Regions from separate parts of the Rhodococcus sp. UNC363MFTsu5.1 genome, predicted to be linked through region 1. Evidence: riboswitches for the same ligand, from Rfam matches in the RefSeq annotation. Region 1 holds a riboswitch; the other holds the start of a gene.
What was found. Region 1 has a riboswitch for magnesium ahead of mgtA (magnesium-translocating P-type ATPase). Riboswitches for the same ligand answer to the same signal wherever they lie in the genome.
Positions count from the first base shown of each region.

Region 1 (8,237 bases):
AGCCGCCGCAGTTCTGGATCTCGAGCTGGGTGTCCTGGTACTGCACCGAGTAGGTGCCGTTACCCGAGATGTCCTTGCCGGCCACGTTCACGAACTTGACCTGGCCCGCGGAGACCGGGACGGTCAGCGAACCGGAGACCGAGGGACCCGAGAGGTCGATCCCGGCGCCGATGGATCCGCCGAGGCCGGTGATGTCGACCTGGCAGCCGACGATGTAGCCGGTGCTGATCCGGGAGACACCGTGCGTGGAGGAGTTGTTGGTGCCCTTCTCGTTGGTGGCCCCGTTCGAGGGTCCCGCCACTCCGTCCTCCGAAGCGCCGGTGACATCGGCGGTGACGGTGCCCGAGACCCAGGCGGTGCGGCCGGCGCCGTTGGCCGCCAGCGACGGGGAGATCAGGGCGCTCTCCTCGGTGCGGGTGAGTACCGCTCCCGGGCCCGCCTTCTGCCCATCGGGCAGCGGCACGAAGGTGTCGGCACTCGCCGCACCGGTTGACATCAGGCCGATCGCGACGGCCGCGGTGGCGCCGATGCCGGCTAGGCGGGCGAGGCGGCGCATACGAAAGCTGTTCGAGTTCATGGATTTCCTTTTGAGATTCCGAAGAACGGACGTTGGTTGGACACTTGCCGGCGCCGTGTTCACACGAGCGCCGTTGTGGTTCACAGCCAGCCGCCGAAGCGGCGGATGAACCAGACCTTGACCCCCTGGGTGAGCACGCAGTACGCGACCAGCGTCAGAATCAGCCACGGGAAGTAGGACCACGGCAGCGGAACCAGGCCCAGCGCCTGGCCCCATCCGATGAACGGGAACACCAGGCCAAAGGCGCAGACCAGCCCGGTAGAGATCAGGACCGGCAGGGACGCCCTCGACTGGAGGAACGGGATGCGCCCCGTGCGGATGATGTGCACGATCAGCGTCTGCGAGATGATGGATTCGACGAACCACCCCGACTGGAACAGCGCGGCCTGCTCGGGGGTGTTCGCGGCGAAGACGAACCACATCAGTGCGAACGTGGTGATGTCGAAGATCGAGCTGATGGGCCCGATGAAGACCATGAACCTGGTCAGGCTGCGGGTCTCCCACTTGCGCGGCTTCTCGACGAACTCGCGGTCCACTCGGTCCCACGGGATCGTCAGCATCGCCATGTCGTAGACGAGGTTCTGCACCAGCAGCACGGCCGGGATCATCGGGATGAACGGAAGCAGTGCGCTCGCGACGAGGACCGAGAACATGTTGCCGAAGTTCGAGCTGGCGGTCATCTTGATGTACTTGAGGATGTTCCCGAAGGTGCGACGCCCCTCGACCACGCCGCGCTCGAGTACGCCGAGGTCCTTCTCGAGCAGGATGATGTCGGCCGACTCACGGGCGATGTCGGCGGCGGTGTCCACCGAGATGCCGACGTCCGCGGTGCGCAGGGCCGGTGCGTCGTTGACCCCGTCACCGAGGAATCCGACCGTGTGCCCATTCCGCTTGAGCGCGTCCACGATCCGGGCCTTCTGCAGCGGATTGGTTTTCGCGAAGACCGTGGTCTCTCCGACGATCGCATCGAGGCCGTCATCGTCCAATCGGTCGATCTCGGCGCCGGTGATGATGGACCCGACGTCGAGACCCACTTTCCCACAGACGGTCTCGGCCACCAGCTCGTTGTCGCCGGTGATCACCTTGACCGCGGTCCCGTGGGCTCGCAGCGCCTCGATCGCGGTGGCGGCCGAGGCCTTCGGCGGGTCGAGGAACGTCAGGAAACCGACGATCGTCATCCCGGACTCGTCGGCCGTCGAGTAGTCGCGCCTGGCGTCGCCCTGGCCGGCGGGCAGACGCCGGGTGGCGAGAGCCAGGACCCGCTTGCCGAGCCCGTTCTGCTCGGCGACGAGCCGATCGAGCGCCGAGAGCAGCCCCGGCGTCAACTCGTGGGTTGCACCGTTGACTTCGACCGCGGTGCACACGGCGAGCACCTCCTCGACGGCGCCCTTCGTGATGATCAGGTCGGCATCGCCGTCGTTGACGACCACGGACATCCGTCGGCGAGCGAAGTCGAACGGGATCTCGTCGACCAGGCCGTGCTCTCTGCGGATCCGCTCGACCAGGTCGGGTCCCGCGGCCTCGACGACGGCGCCGTCGAGGAGACTGCGCAGTCCGGTCTGGAACACCGAGTTCATCGTGGCCAGGCGCAGGGTGTCCGCGCTGAGCCGACCGGCGGTGTCCAGATGCTCCTCCAGCACGATCCGGTCCTCGGTGAGGGTGCCGGTCTTGTCCGTGCACAGCACGTCCATCGCGCCGAAGTTCTGAATAGCATTGAGCTGCTTGATGATCACCTTGTGGCGGGACATGTAGAGCGCGCCCTTGGCAAGGTTGGCGGTGACGATCAGCGGAAGCATCTCCGGCGTCAGCCCGACCGCGGTCGCGACGCCGAACAGCAGCGCCTGGCTCCAGTCCTTGGTGAGTCCGTTGATGATGAAGACCGTCGGCACCATGATGACCATGAAGCGGATCAGCAGGTAGCTGACCTTCTTCACCCCGAGATCGAAGCTGGTCTCGGGACGGCCCGCGCCCAGCCCTTCGGTCATCGCGCCGAAGTAGGTGTCGTCCCCGGTGTGGACCACGACCGCGGTCCCCGAGCCGGACACCACCGACGTGCCCATGAACGCGAGGTTCCCGGCCTCGAGGATCCGATCGGGCTCGAGCCCGGCCACCGGATCGCTCATCTTCTCGGCGGACATCGACTCGCCGGTGAGCATCGCCTGGTTGACCTGCAGGTCCTTGGCGCGCACGACTCGCACGTCCGCGGGGATCATGTCGCCCGCGGCGAGCTGGACGACATCCCCCGGCACCAACTGCTCGATGGGGATCTCGGCGGTCACCACCGTGTCACCTATCTGGCGGGTGGTGGAGACCGTGGTGCTCACCATCGCCTTGAGCGCTTCCGCGGCCCGTCCCGACCGGTACTCCTGCCAGAACCGCAGCGACACGCTGATCAGGACCATCACGCCGACCGTGCTGATCCCCATGTAGTCGGGACCCTCTTCGGGGTCGGCCAGCACCACCTCGGTGATGTACATGATCACGCCGATGAACAGCAGGATCAGGATGAATGGATTCTTGAAGGTGGCGAGGAACTGCACTATCGCCGGTGCCGGTCGGTCATGGCGGACCTCGTTGCTGCCGTGCCTACGGCGCAGCGGGTCGATCTGGTCTGATCTCAATCCCTTTGGTGTGGTTTGCAGTTCGGCGTACACGCCCGGCTGACGCAGGCGGGCCAGCCGGGCAAGTTCCGTCATCTGACGGTCGGGGAGAACAGGCTGACTGTTTCGTTTGGTGGCCTTACCCGGATGCCCCGGGGGTGCCGAGACACTGGTTGTTGACATGACAGATCTCTCGGTCGCGCACGAACTCGCTAGCGATCGGGCACAACGAAATAGGCTCTGCGACTTCGACGGTCGCGGGCATGGTCGCGGCGAGGTGCCGCGCGTGGGGGTCCGGCGGTGTCCGCGACTAGCGGGCGCGATGGACACCGGCGGTGAGGAATCCGGGCGAGGCCGGATATCGACTCGGCGGTTCGTCCACGGTGCTCACCTCCCGGGTTCGGATGCGGGCTCGTCCAAGGGACGTAGCTCCGCGGTGGAGTGTCCACAGCACAGGAGGAAAGGATCGAGGTCGCGACGCGACCGCGTGTGAATACCGACACGGACGAGCCGCCCTGTCGAATTCGACACCCCCACGTACGAGTTTTGGCACTGCACGACGTGTCCCGCACCACTGCGGGAAGCCACTTTGGGTCACCCCTTAAGCCGGGGAGACCTGTCCTGACCTTGGGCGTCTCTCGACGTCGTGAGATCAGTGGCCTGTGTTCGTGCAGACGCCTCACCTAACGAGGTGCTGCGCCGACAATCAATCACTGCGGCGAGGAGATGTCAACCCACATGCGGTGGATCGTCGATCCCGTTGCTCCCAAAGATCGACCAGAACTATTGGCCAACTGCATGATTGGATAAAGTATCGGCGAAACATAGTTCGCAGCAATCTCTTCCATCAACGGAATGATCTTGATTGCCATCGCCCTTGCGGTTTGACATATATCGTGGGTGTCGGCATCATGGGCGGCGTAAAGCACCTCGCTAGGCGAGGCTCCTGCATGAACACAGGCCACTGATCTGACGACGTCGACAGACGCCCAAGGTTAGGACAGGTATTCCCGGATTAAGGGTCTATCCAAAGTGGCTTCTCGAGCGAATCGGGACACGTCATGCAGTGCCGAAGCTCTGACGAGAGGGGTGCCCGATCGGGACAGTGGTCGTCCCGACGCTCTCCCCGTGCTGCGAATCGACGCCCCCGTGCGTCCTGTCCGCGAGGAGGTGAGGAACCCAGTGAGTATCAGCGATAGTCCGTATCCGTCTACGACTTTCATTCGTTCCGAACCGGCCCCGGCGCGGCATCCGCATTCTGCGGCCTGACATCTCGGTAGCCCTGCCCGGCTTCGCCGTCGTCAGCACATCGGCGGCTTCAACCGAGTTCCGGCAAGGCATTCGATCAGGCAGCTGAGCATCGCCTTCGCCTCCGGGTCGGCTCCTCCGACAGGAGAGCAACATGGCTTTTGTTATTACGCAACCTATTTCGACTGCTCGCGAGTCCGCGACGCTGCGTGCGATCTGCCGCGCGGCGAACCGGGCGTGGGGGCATCGCAACCTGACCCCGCAGGAGCGGGCCAACCTGTATGCGTCACGAACACCGGTGGCAGTGATCACCGCCTCCATGGGCGGCCACCCGAACCCGGGTGGAGATCGTCGCTGGTGACACCACACGGGAGAGCCTCGTACCCTCCCATATTTCTCGAGCACTCCGCTCCGCCCCACCGGGGGCGGAGCGGGAATGCTGTGTGACCCACGCCACAAGTCATCTCTCTGGCACATACCCCCTGGGGGTACTATCTTCAGTGTCGGAAACACCGACACGACGAGAGGCCGAGACATGAGCACCAACACGCACGGCGACCACGCTGCTGCCCACCACCACGGCCATTCGGCGGCCACCGCGCACGCCGGTCATGACCACGCCGCTCCCACACACCAGGCCCCGGCCTGCCACCACGCTCACGGCGCGAGCGCACCGGGCGGTCTCCAGATCACCCAGGACGGATACACGCTGGATCTCGCCGAGACCATCGTCGCCCCCGGCGAGATCGACTTCCGATTCCGCATCCTCGGCCCGGACGGGCGACCGGTCACCGACTACAAGCCGATCCACGACCGAGACCTCCACCTCATCGTGGTACAGCGCGAACTGACCGGGTTCTGGCACGTGCACCCCGAGCTCGCGGCGGACGGCACCTGGTCGGTTCGGCTGAACCTGCCCCAGGCCGGCGCCTACCGCGTGTTCACCGACGTCTCACCCACGCTCCTCGAGAAGACGATCACCCTCGGTGCCGATCTCGCCGTCGCGGGTGCCTACGACCCGCAGCCGACGCCGAGCCAGAACCGCACCGCCGTCGTCGACGGCTACGAGGTGACTCTCGACGGAGACCTCGTCACCGGTGACGGCGACCTGCTGACCCTGACCGTGCGCAAGGACGGCCGGCCCGTCTCCGACCTGCAGCCCTACCTGGCCGCCTTCGGCCACCTGGTGGTGCTCCGCGCCGGCGATCTGGCCTACGTCCATGTCCACCCGAACGGCGAACCCGGCGATGGGGTCACGGCTCCCGGCCCGGAGATCACCTTCCACACCGCAGTACCCGGCGCCGGAACCTACCGACTCTTCCTCGACTTCAAGCATGACGGCGCCGTCCGCACCGCTGCGTTCACCGTCACCGCTCACCAGCACTGACGCCACCACGACTGAAGGAAATCCCATGTGCGACTGCCACTGTCCGCGATCCCGTGGCCCACCCGTACCCATCTCCACGCCTTCGAAGGAAGCACCCGCAATGCAAGAACCGACCATCACCTCGCTGTTCGCCCACCGCGACTATCTGCGACTGTTCACCGCCCAGGTCTCGGCCCTGTTCGGCACCGGATTGACCACCGTCGCACTGGGACTGCTCGCCTATGAACTGGCCGGCTCCGACGCGGCCGCTGTGCTCGGTACCGCGCTGACGATCAAGATGATCGTCTACGTCACGGTCGCCCCGATCGTCGCCGCCTACGCCGACCGGTTCCCCCGCCGCCTCTTCCTGGTCGGGCTCAACGTAGTCCGCGCCGCGATGGTGCTGACGCTGCCGTTCATCGATCAGATCTGGCAGATCTACGTGCTGATCGCGGTGCTGCAAACCGCCTCGGCCGCGTATACCCCCACCTACCAGGCGATCATCCCCGACATTCTCCCCGATGAGCGCGAATACACCAGGGCGCTGTCGGCCGCGCAGCTCGCCGCGACGATGGAGACACTGCTGAGCCCGATGCTGGCGGCGGTGGCGCTGACCCTGGTCAGCTTCCATTGGCTGTTCGTCGGCACCGCCATCGGATTCGCGGTCTCGGCCGTCCTGGTGATCGCGACCCGCATTCCCGACGCCGGCGCCACCGCGGAAGGCAGTTTCCGGGATCGGATCGCGGTGGGCATGCGGATCTTCGTCGCCACGCCGCGGCTGCGCGGACTGCTCGGCCTGAACCTGGTCGTCGCGGCTGCGGGTTCGGTGATCATGGTCAATACCGTCAACTACGTCCGTGACACGCTCGGCGGTACCCAGTCCGGAGTGGCACTGCTGCTGGCCGCCAACGGGTTCGGCACGATGCTCGTCGCACTGTCGGTACCCAGGGTCCTCGACCGGCTCGGGGCCCGGCCGGTGATGTTGGCGGGCGGCGCGTTCCTGATCGCCGGTCTCGGCTCGGCGGTCGCACTGTCTGCCGCGGGCGGAGGCGACTGGCGCTGGGTCGTCGCGATCGGGGTGTGGGCCGTGATCGGCGCGGGCACGGCGGCGGTGCTCACCCCCACCGGCCAGGTGCTGCGGCGCTCGTCGCAACCCGCCGACCGGCCGGCGCTCTTCGCCGCCCAGTTCTCGCTGTCGCACCTGGCCTGGCTGGTCACCTACCCGATCGCCGGGTGGCTGACCACCACCGGTCTCACCACCACCTGGGCGACGCTGGCCGTGATCGCGACCATCGGAATCGCCGTGGCAGTGCGGATGTGGCCGCGCCACGACCCCGCGGAGATCACGCACCTGCACGAGGCCGGGTCCATCGACCCTGCCCGCCTGGCCGACGCCGACCGCGTTGGCGATCGCCTCTACCGGCACACCCACGTGTTCGTCATCGATGCCGAGCACCGGCGTTGGCCCACCGGATCACTGCGGGAGCATGCCCTGGCCGGATGAGCACTTCCGGTTCCGCAGGCGCGCCTGCGAATCCCGGCCCGGCCCAGGATCATTCGATCCGGGCCGGGCCACGACCGATCCCTACCCTCGCTCACTGTCGATGACGGCAACGCCGTAGGAGTCCGCCGCTCTTCGGAACTGCTCCTCGAGACGTGGCCAACGGTCCTCGGCACCAAAGCGGGAGAGGGCACCCCGGTACTGCTCGCGCGCGCCGGACTCGTCACCCGTCGCCAGTCGGTAGCGGAGCACGTCGAAGTCGATGTCCGACCCCACGGAATGGGCGACATCGTCGGGGCCACCCAGCTGGCCCATCACCGCCAGCGCACTGGTGAGTGCCGCACGCAGCTGTTCGGCGACTGCCGGAACATCGATGTCGGCGTGCACGGTCACATGTGGCCCGATCCCGGTCGCAATGTTCTCGATCCGACGCCGGTACTGGCAGTCGACCTCGGCCGGGCGTTGCTGTGGTGTCCGTCCGATCACCCTGTCGAACTCCGCCGAATAGACACCACAGTTGACGTAGAACCGGATCGCCTCGTGGCTGTTGCCCGCCGACCGTTGCAGGTTGATGACGTCGACCAGACCATCCCGCTCCCGCGTGAACGTGAGCTTTCGCTTCCGGAATCCGTGCTCCTTCAGGAGCGGAACAGCACTCTCACCGAGAAGGGTGGCAAATGCTTCTTCAGCCGACGGATGCTCCATCCGACCATGCTCGCAGACCAGGCGGCCGGCGGTACGTCGACCACCGGCCGCTCGCGTGGACGTGTCAGCTTCCGCCGGCCGTAGAGAACTGCTCGCGCAAAGTGAGCTTCTTGAACTTGCCGGTGGCCGTTCTCGGAATGGCGGAGACGAACTCGAATCGCTCGGGCAGCTGCCACCGCGCGAAGTCGGTCGACAGATGTTCACGCAGCAGCTCCGGGTCCGCCGCCATGCCGTCCCGGA
Region 1 is NZ_KK366016.1:18,397-26,633, reverse strand. It holds gene BR31_RS0126235 (MspA family porin) at 1-577, opposite strand, end outside; gene mgtA (magnesium-translocating P-type ATPase) at 658-3,273, opposite strand; M-box (ykoK) riboswitch at 3,702-3,875, opposite strand; gene BR31_RS31760 (hypothetical protein) at 3,888-4,106, opposite strand; M-box (ykoK) riboswitch at 4,100-4,273, shown strand; gene BR31_RS0126225 (hypothetical protein) at 4,961-5,812, shown strand; gene BR31_RS0126220 (MFS transporter) at 5,913-7,295, shown strand; gene BR31_RS0126215 (DUF4304 domain-containing protein) at 7,377-7,997, opposite strand; gene BR31_RS0126210 (long-chain fatty acid--CoA ligase) at 8,062-8,237, opposite strand, start outside.

Region 2 (8,237 bases), on a different contig from region 1:
TTCTGGCCGGTGCCCAGCTCGGGGGGCCCGCACACGATCGATGCGCCTGGCCTGCCGCCCCTTCTCGTGATCTCGACGACCGAGGATCCCGCCACGCCGTACCAGGCGGGAGTGGAGCTCGCCAAGCAGCTCGGGGCCTCGCTGATCACCTACCGGGGGACTCAGCACACCGTCGCGATGAGCGGCGTCTCCTGCGTCGACGACCCCGTCGTCGAGTACCTCACCGAGCTGACCGAACCCCAGCCCGACCTCACGTGTTAGTAACCGATTTCACGATGTAACACAGATTTAACGGACTTTGCCTACTCTCGCGGACATGGATCGCCAAAAGGAATTCGTGCTCCGCACCCTCGAAGAGCGCGACATCCGTTTTGTCCGACTGTGGTTCACCGATGTGCTCGGCTACCTGAAGTCGGTGGCGATCGCCCCGGCCGAGCTCGAGGGTGCCTTCAGTGAGGGCATCGGGTTCGACGGCTCGGCCATCGAGGGCTTCTCGCGGGTCTCGGAGGCGGACACCGTCGCCAAGCCGGACCCGTCGACGTTCCAGATCCTGCCGTGGGCGCACAAGGACGGCGCGCAGCACTCGGCTCGCATGTTCTGCGACATCGCGATGCCGGACGGGACCCCGTCGTGGGCCGACCCGCGGCACGTGCTGCGCCGACAGCTGAGCAAGGCGAGCGACCTCGGGTTCAGCTGCTACGTGCACCCCGAGATCGAGTTCTTCCTGCTCGAGAACGGCCCCGTCGACGGCACCCCGCCGGTGCCCGCGGACAGCGGCGGCTACTTCGACCAGGCCGTGCACGACTCGGCGCCGAACTTCCGCAGGCACGCCATCGACGCGCTCGAGTCGATGGGCATCTCGGTCGAGTTCAGCCATCACGAGGCCGCGCCGGGGCAGCAGGAGATCGACCTGCGCTACGCCGACGCGCTGTCGATGGCCGACAACGTGATGACCTTCCGCTACATCGTGAAGGAGGTCGCGATCAACGAGGGCGTGCGCGCGACCTTCATGCCCAAGCCGTTCAGCGATCAGGCCGGGTCGGCCATGCACACCCACATGAGCCTGTTCGAGGGCGAGAACAACGCCTTCCACAACCCGGACGACCCGATGCAGCTCTCGGACACCGGCAAGGCGTTCATCGCAGGCATCCTCGAGCACGCCAACGAGATCAGCGCGGTGACCAACCAGTGGGTGAACTCCTACAAGCGGCTGATCCACGGCGGCGAGGCCCCGACCGCCGCGTCCTGGGGCCCGTCGAACCGCTCGGCCCTGATCCGGGTGCCGATGTACACGCCGAACAAGGCGTCCTCGCGCCGCGTCGAGATCCGCAGCCCAGACTCGGCCTGCAACCCGTACCTCACCTTCGCGGTGCTGCTCGCCGCCGGACTCCGTGGCATCGAGAAGGGCTACGAGCTGCCGCCTGAGGCCGAGGACGACGTCTGGTCGCTGACGTCGGCGGAGCGCAGGGCGATGGGCTACAAGGAGCTGCCGAGCAGCCTCGACACCGCGCTGCGCGAGATGGAGCGCTCGGAGCTGGTGGCCGAGGCCCTCGGCGAGCACGTGTTCGATTTCTTCCTGCGCAACAAGCGGCGCGAGTGGGAGGAGTATCGCAGCCAGGTGACCCCGTTCGAGATCAAGACCTACCTGGGTCTGTAAGCGCAGATGGTCAAGCCGCCTACCGCCCGTTCCACGATCCCCAGCGTCGGCCGTCTCGGCCTCGTCGAGCCGACCGCGGGGGACGAGCTCGCCCACCTCGACTGGGCCAACCCGGAGAGCCTGGAGCTGCTCTGGGCGCTCTCGCGCGCCGCGAATGCCGACCTGGCCCTGCGCACCCTGGTCCGTGTCAAAGACGGTCTCGGTGACGGGTGGGCCGAGCTCGATGCCGAACTCCGAACCGATACGGCCTTGCGGGGCAGGCTGTTCGGACTGATCGGTGCGTCGAGCGCGTTCGGCGACCACCTCGTCGCCGATCCGTCCGGGTGGAAGCTGCTGGCGGGGGAGTCCCAGCTGCCGAGCCGGGACGAGCTCACCGACGAGCTGCTGGCCAGCGTGCAGGCCACCCCGGACGGCAGCGCGTCCGAGACCAATCTGGTGTACCGGGCGGGGATCACCGGACCCGCCGCGATCGCCGCGCTGCGCAAGACCTACCGCGACCAGCTGATGGTGCTGGCGGCCGCCGACCTGGCGGCCACCGTCGAGAACGAGCCGGTGCTGCCGTACCAGACGGTCGGGCGACAGCTCTCCGACATGGCCGACGCCGCGCTCACGGGGGCGCTCGCGGTCGCGGTCGCGGAGATCTACCCCGACGGGCCGTGTCCGGCCCGGCTCGCCGTGGTCGCGATGGGCAAATGCGGTGCGCGCGAACTGAACTACGTCAGCGATGTCGACGTGGTGTTCGTCGCGGAGCCCTCGGACGCATCAACCAGTCGGCTCGCGGGCGAGCTGATGCGGGTGGGTTCGGCCGCCTTCTTCGAGGTCGACGCGGCGTTGCGGCCCGAGGGCAAGCGCGGCGAGCTGGTCCGCACCCTCGACTCGCACATCGCGTACTACAAGCGCTGGGCCAAGACCTGGGAGTTCCAGGCGCTGCTCAAGGCGCGACCGGCGACCGGCGACCTCGCGCTCGGCGAACGCTACGTCGACGCGCTGAACCCGATGGTGTGGACGGCCTCCGAGCGCGAGGATTTCGTCGTCGACCTGCAGGCCATGCGCCGTCGGGTCGAGGAGATGGTGCCGCCGGAGCTGCGCGAGCGGGAGATCAAGCTCGGCCGCGGCAGTCTGCGCGACGTCGAGTTCGCGGTGCAGTTGCTGCAGCTGGTGCACGGGCGCGCGGACGAGTCGCTGCATGTGCAGAGCACCGTCGACGCGCTGACCGCGCTCGCGGCCGGCGGCTACGTCGGGCGCGACGACGCCGCGAATCTCGCTGCGTCGTACGAGTTCCTGCGGTTGATCGAGCACCGGCTGCAGCTGCAGAAGCTCAAGCGCACGCACACGCTGCCGCCCGCGCACGACGAGGAGGCGCTGCGCTGGCTCGCCCGCGCCGCGCACATGCGCCCGGACGGCCAGCGCGACGCGCTCGGCGTGCTCAATGCCGAGGTCAAGCGCAACGCGCACCGGATCCGTCGCCTGCACGCCAAGCTCTTCTACCGCCCGCTGCTGGAATCGGTTGCCCGGCTGGACAAGGACGCGATCCGGTTGAGCCCGGACGCGGCGACGCGTCAGCTCGCGGCGCTCGGCTACACCGCGCCCGAGAACGCCCTCGGTCACCTGAAGGCGTTGACCGGCGGCGCATCGCGCAAGGGGCGGATCCAGGCCCTGCTGCTGCCGACGTTGCTCGAATGGCTCAGCGACACACCGGATCCCGATGCCGGACTGCTCGCCTACCGCAGGCTGTCCGAGGCCATGCTGGAGCAGGACTGGTTCCTGCGGGTCCTGCGCGACGAGGGCGCGGTGGCCCAGCGCCTGATGATCGTGCTCGGGTCGTCCGCGTACATCCCGGACCTGCTGATCAAGGCGCCGGACGTGCTGCGGCTGTTCGCCGACGGACCGGCGGGCCCCCGGCTGCTCGACATCGACCCGGACGAGGTCGCCCGCGGGATCCTGTCTTCCTCTGCGCGCTATGACGACCCGGTGCGTGCGGTCAATGCCGCCCGCTCGCTGCGCAGGCATGAGCTGGCGCGGGTGGCGTCGGCCGACGTGCTGGGAATGCTCGACGTCCCGCAGGTGTGTCGCGCCCTGTCCTCGGTGTGGGCGGCCGTGCTCGGTGCCGCGCTCGACGCGGTGATCCGGGCCAGCGAGGCCGAACTGGGCGGACCGGCGCCCGCGTCGTTCGCGGTGATCGGGATGGGCAGGCTCGGCGGCGGGGAACTCGGCTACGGCTCGGACGCGGACGTGCTGTTCGTCTGCGAGCCAAGACCGGGCGAGGACGAGGTCCGGGCGGTCAAGTGGGCCAACAGCATCGCGGATCGGGTGCAGAAGTTGCTCGGCGCGCCGAGCACGGACCCGCCGCTCGAGGTGGACACCGGCCTGCGCCCGGAGGGCCGCAACGGTCCGCTGGTGCGGACGCTGGCGTCGTACGAGGCGTACTACCGACAGTGGGCGCAGGCCTGGGAGATCCAGGCGCTGCTGCGCGCGCACACCGCCGCGGGCGACCCGGATCTCGCCCTGCGGTTCCTGCACATGATCGACGAGACCCGGTACCCGGAGGGCGGGGTCTCGGAACAGGCGGTCCGCGAGATCCGGCGGATCAAGGCCAGGGTCGACTCCGAGCGGTTGCCGCGCGGCGCCGACCCGGCCACCCACACCAAGCTCGGACGCGGCGGCCTCGCCGACGTGGAGTGGACGGTGCAGCTGATCCAACTCCGGCACGCCCACGATGTGCCTGCCCTGCACAACACCTCGACCCTGCAGACGCTGGATGCGATCGGCGCGGCGGAACTGATGAGCGAGACGGACATCGAGCTGTTGCGCGAGGCCTGGCTCACGGCGACCAAGGCCCGCAACGCCCTGGTCCTGGTGCGCGGCAAGCCAACCGATCAGCTGCCGGGACCTGGCCGGGTGCTGTCCGCGGTCGCGCAGGTCGCCGGCTGGGACTCCGGCGACGCAGGGGAGTTCCTGGACAACTACCTGCGCGTCACGCGCCGGGCGAAGGCCGTGGTGGAGCACACCTTCGGCGCCTGACCGCGGTTCTCACGGGCAGAGTGCGTGCGAGAGCAGGGCCTCGCTGTCGGTCTGCCGGGTCGGGATCTGGGTGAGGGTGATGGTCACCGCCCTGCCCTCGGTGCTCGCGCCGGACAGGGTGTAGTAGCCGGGGATTCCGCCGGTGTGGCCGACGTACCTGACCCCGCAGGGCAGGTCGGTGGATCCGACGCCGAGGCCGTACCCCATGCCCTCGGCCTCGTCGGCGGCCGGTTGCGCCCTCGTCATCTCGTCCAGTTGCGCACGGGGAACCACCTTTCCGTCCAGCAGGGCCAGCCAGAACCTGTTGAGGTCGCGGCCGGTGGAGACCAGGGCACCCGCGGACCACGGCACCGAGGGTTCGATCATCGAGACGTCGGCGACGACACCGTCGACGTCCTGGTATCCGGACGGGTGCGGGCCCCGGATCGCGCGCTCGCCCGGGCCGGGAAGGTAGGTGTCCTCGAGGCCGAGGGGGCCGAGGATGCGGGTGGTGAGCTCGTCGGTGTAGCTGTGCCGGGTCACCGCCTCGATCAGCATGCCGAGCACGATGTAGTTGGTGTTGGTGTAGAGGAAGCGGGAACCCGGTGGGAACTGCGCCGGTTTGGCCATCGCGATCGCGACCGCCTGTGCCGGGGTGATCGTGCGGTTCTCGGTCGCGGCGACCAGTTCGTCCGCCCCTGGCTCGCCCGCGAACTCGGGCAGCCCGCTGCGATGCTGCATGAGCTGCCGGACCGTGATCGCCGTGCCGTCCCCGCCCGCGCCCGCGATCATGCCGGGCAGGTAACCCTCGATGGCGCGGTCGAGATCGATCTTTCCCTCCGCCACGAGCTGCATGATGACCGCGGACGTGAAGGTCTTGGTGATGCTGCCCACTCGGACGCGGCTGTCGTCGGCGATCTCGGCGCCCGTCGTGCGATCGCCGACACCACTCGTCAGGACCGTGGTGGTGCTGCCCGCGCTCACGGTCGTCACCGCGCCAACGACCCCCGCGCCCGTCAACCCGTCGAGGTCGGTCTGCAGGGTGCGGGTGCGCTCGAAATCCGCACAGCCGCTGAGCAGTAGGGCGATCGCGGCGATGGCGGCGGTCAGCGCCGACTTCTGTGGTCGCATGGCGATGACCGTACGGACGGGGCCGATCGGTGTCATCGGGGTTACCCCCGATCTGTGCCCTGATCTTCGGTCGGGGATGGGCCGCGGTGACCCGACCGGCCCCGGCGTCGGCGGCGTTGGCGGGTTGCCCCGCCCGGGCATCGCGCCTACGGTGGGCAACGCAGCACCTCGTTAGGCGAGGCTCCTGCACGAACACAGGCCACTGATCTGACGACGTCGAGAGACGCCCAAGATCAGGACAGATCTCCCCGGCTTAAGGGGTGATCCCAAGTGGCTTCCCTTCGGTGATCGGGATACGTCGTGCAGTGTCAAAGCCCTTACGTGGAGGTGTCATGTCGACGGAATCCCGATCGGATGATGGTGGATTCGGCCTCGTGTGCTCGCAGGTTCCACCGCGACGGTGTCCATCCGTGTGCGGCAGCCCGACGCACCAGGAGGTGACCACCGTGGACGACCCGCCCAGTCGAGTTTTGACGCAACGCATTTCGGCTGACGGTGGTCGCTGAGACGACTGGTCTCGCCCACCTCGGTCCTTCCCCTCGCGACCTTTGCGCCGATTCGGCACAGGGGACTAGGAGTTGAAAATGGATACGACGGTGATCATCTTGCGCGTCGTGCTCGGCCTCACGCTGGGCGCGGCGGTCGGGATCGAGCGACAGTGGCGGTCTCGGCTGGCCGGGCTCCGGACCAACGCCTTGGTCAGCCTCGGGGCGACGCTCTTCGTGATTCTCGGTGCCTACAGCTTCGACGGTCCGGGCGCCGACCCGACTCGTGTTGCCGCACAGATCGTTTCGGGTATCGGATTCCTCGGGGCCGGCGTGATCATGAAGCAGGGCGCCTCGATCACGGGGCTGAACACGGCGGCGACGCTGTGGGCGACGGCAGCGATCGGCGCGCTGGCGGGTGGTGGGATGTACTGGGCGGCGGTGATCGGCACCGTGGCGATCATGGCGGCGAACACCCTGCTGCGCCCGCTCGGCCGGTTGATGGACCACCAACCGGCCACCAAGGGGCGCGAGATGCCCGCGGCCGAGTACGTCTTCGAGGTGACCTGCCGCGATGACGCCGAGGCCCACGTGCGCGGGCTCGCCGTGCAGGCGGTCTCCCGCCCGGAGTTCCGACTGCGGTCAGTGCGCTCGTTCGATCTGCCCGAGACCGGCGAGGTGACGGTGCTGGCGGAGTTGACGGCCGACGAACGGGATGACCGACTGCTCGAGAGCGCGGTCAGCAGGCTCAGCATGGAGCCGCTGGTGACGCACGTGCGCTGGACGGTGGAGACCGACTCTCGCTGCGCTCGGCCCGCCGCCGAGTGTGCACCTGCCGTCGCCGGCCCTCGGCCGACGCGGCGGTAGCTGCACACTCGGCGAAACGCCGCTGGAACTCGGACGATCGTCCATGAGCGGGTGCCTGGCGGAGCCAGGGGAATTGCGGCGTTTCGCTCACCCGTCGCCGCGACCGGAAGTTACAGTCAGTCCCGACTCGTCCTTCGTCGTCAAGGTGGGGATCGACATGAAACTGATGACCCGAACGTCAGTATCGGCAGTGTTCGCCGCGGCGGTGATCGCGGCCGGAGCGGGAACCGCACACGCCGGCCCGATCGCCCAGGAGGACGGCCCGCCGCGACCGGTGATCCCGGGGGTGCACCTGGTCGACCAGAAACAGGCAGCGCTGGAGAACATGCTCAACGAGCTCAATCTCGGTTGGGCCAACGGCGGCGCGGCCGGAACCGCGATCGGCGCGGCCATCGGGCTCGGTGTCGGATGCCTCTCGATGTTCCCTGGCAGCCTCGCCGGATGCATGATCGGGCTGCCGACCGGTGCCGTGACCGGCGCGCTCATCGGAATCGGTAATGGAAACCCCAAGGCGCAGAAGGCGATCGAGGACTACATCAACACCCCATAGCGGGTGTCGCGCTCGCGCCTGGATTCGGTGCGAGCGTGTGGGGTGCAAGCCGACCGGGGAGTCGGTACGGATTCCGACCCAGGTAACAGACAAATCGCCCCAGGTACCCAAATGTCACGAAACGGGTACCTGTCCGGGTAGTTCTCCCGATGTCTCGATTGGGTAACGAAGGAACTCTGGGTTCCGCCAGTCGACCGAGCCACACGAGGCATCGGTCAGCGGACCACCCGGAGGACCCCTCGTATGAGCAAGCACCGCCTGCAGAAGAACAACCGACTGACCCGTGGAATGCTGCTGGGGGCGATCACCGTGGGAGCGGTGCTGATCCCCGTCGCCCCCGCGATGGCACAGCCACTGAGCATCCCCGGTCTCGGAAACATCGAGATCCCCGGCCTGCCGCCTGCCGGCGCGATCTCTCCGAATGCGGTGGTCAGCCACGGGCAGCGCGCACTGGACGCGGCGCAGACCAAGATCGGCGCGCCCTACGTGTGGGGCGCGACCGGCCCCGACTCCTTCGACTGCTCGGGCCTGGTCCAGTGGGCGTACC
Region 2 is NZ_JMLO01000002.1:320,890-329,126, forward strand. It holds gene BR31_RS0105230 (alpha/beta hydrolase) at 1-261, shown strand, start outside; gene BR31_RS0105235 (glutamine synthetase family protein) at 317-1,657, shown strand; gene BR31_RS0105240 (bifunctional [glutamine synthetase] adenylyltransferase/[glutamine synthetase]-adenylyl-L-tyrosine phosphorylase) at 1,664-4,678, shown strand; gene BR31_RS0105245 (serine hydrolase domain-containing protein) at 4,688-5,788, opposite strand; M-box (ykoK) riboswitch at 5,949-6,122, shown strand; gene BR31_RS27495 (MgtC/SapB family protein) at 6,373-7,140, shown strand; gene BR31_RS0105255 (hypothetical protein) at 7,298-7,690, shown strand; gene BR31_RS0105260 (C40 family peptidase) at 7,934-8,237, shown strand, end outside.
Region 2: it holds a riboswitch for magnesium, as region 1 does, so the genes downstream of both, BR31_RS27495 (MgtC/SapB family protein) here and mgtA (magnesium-translocating P-type ATPase) in region 1, are expected to answer to the same signal.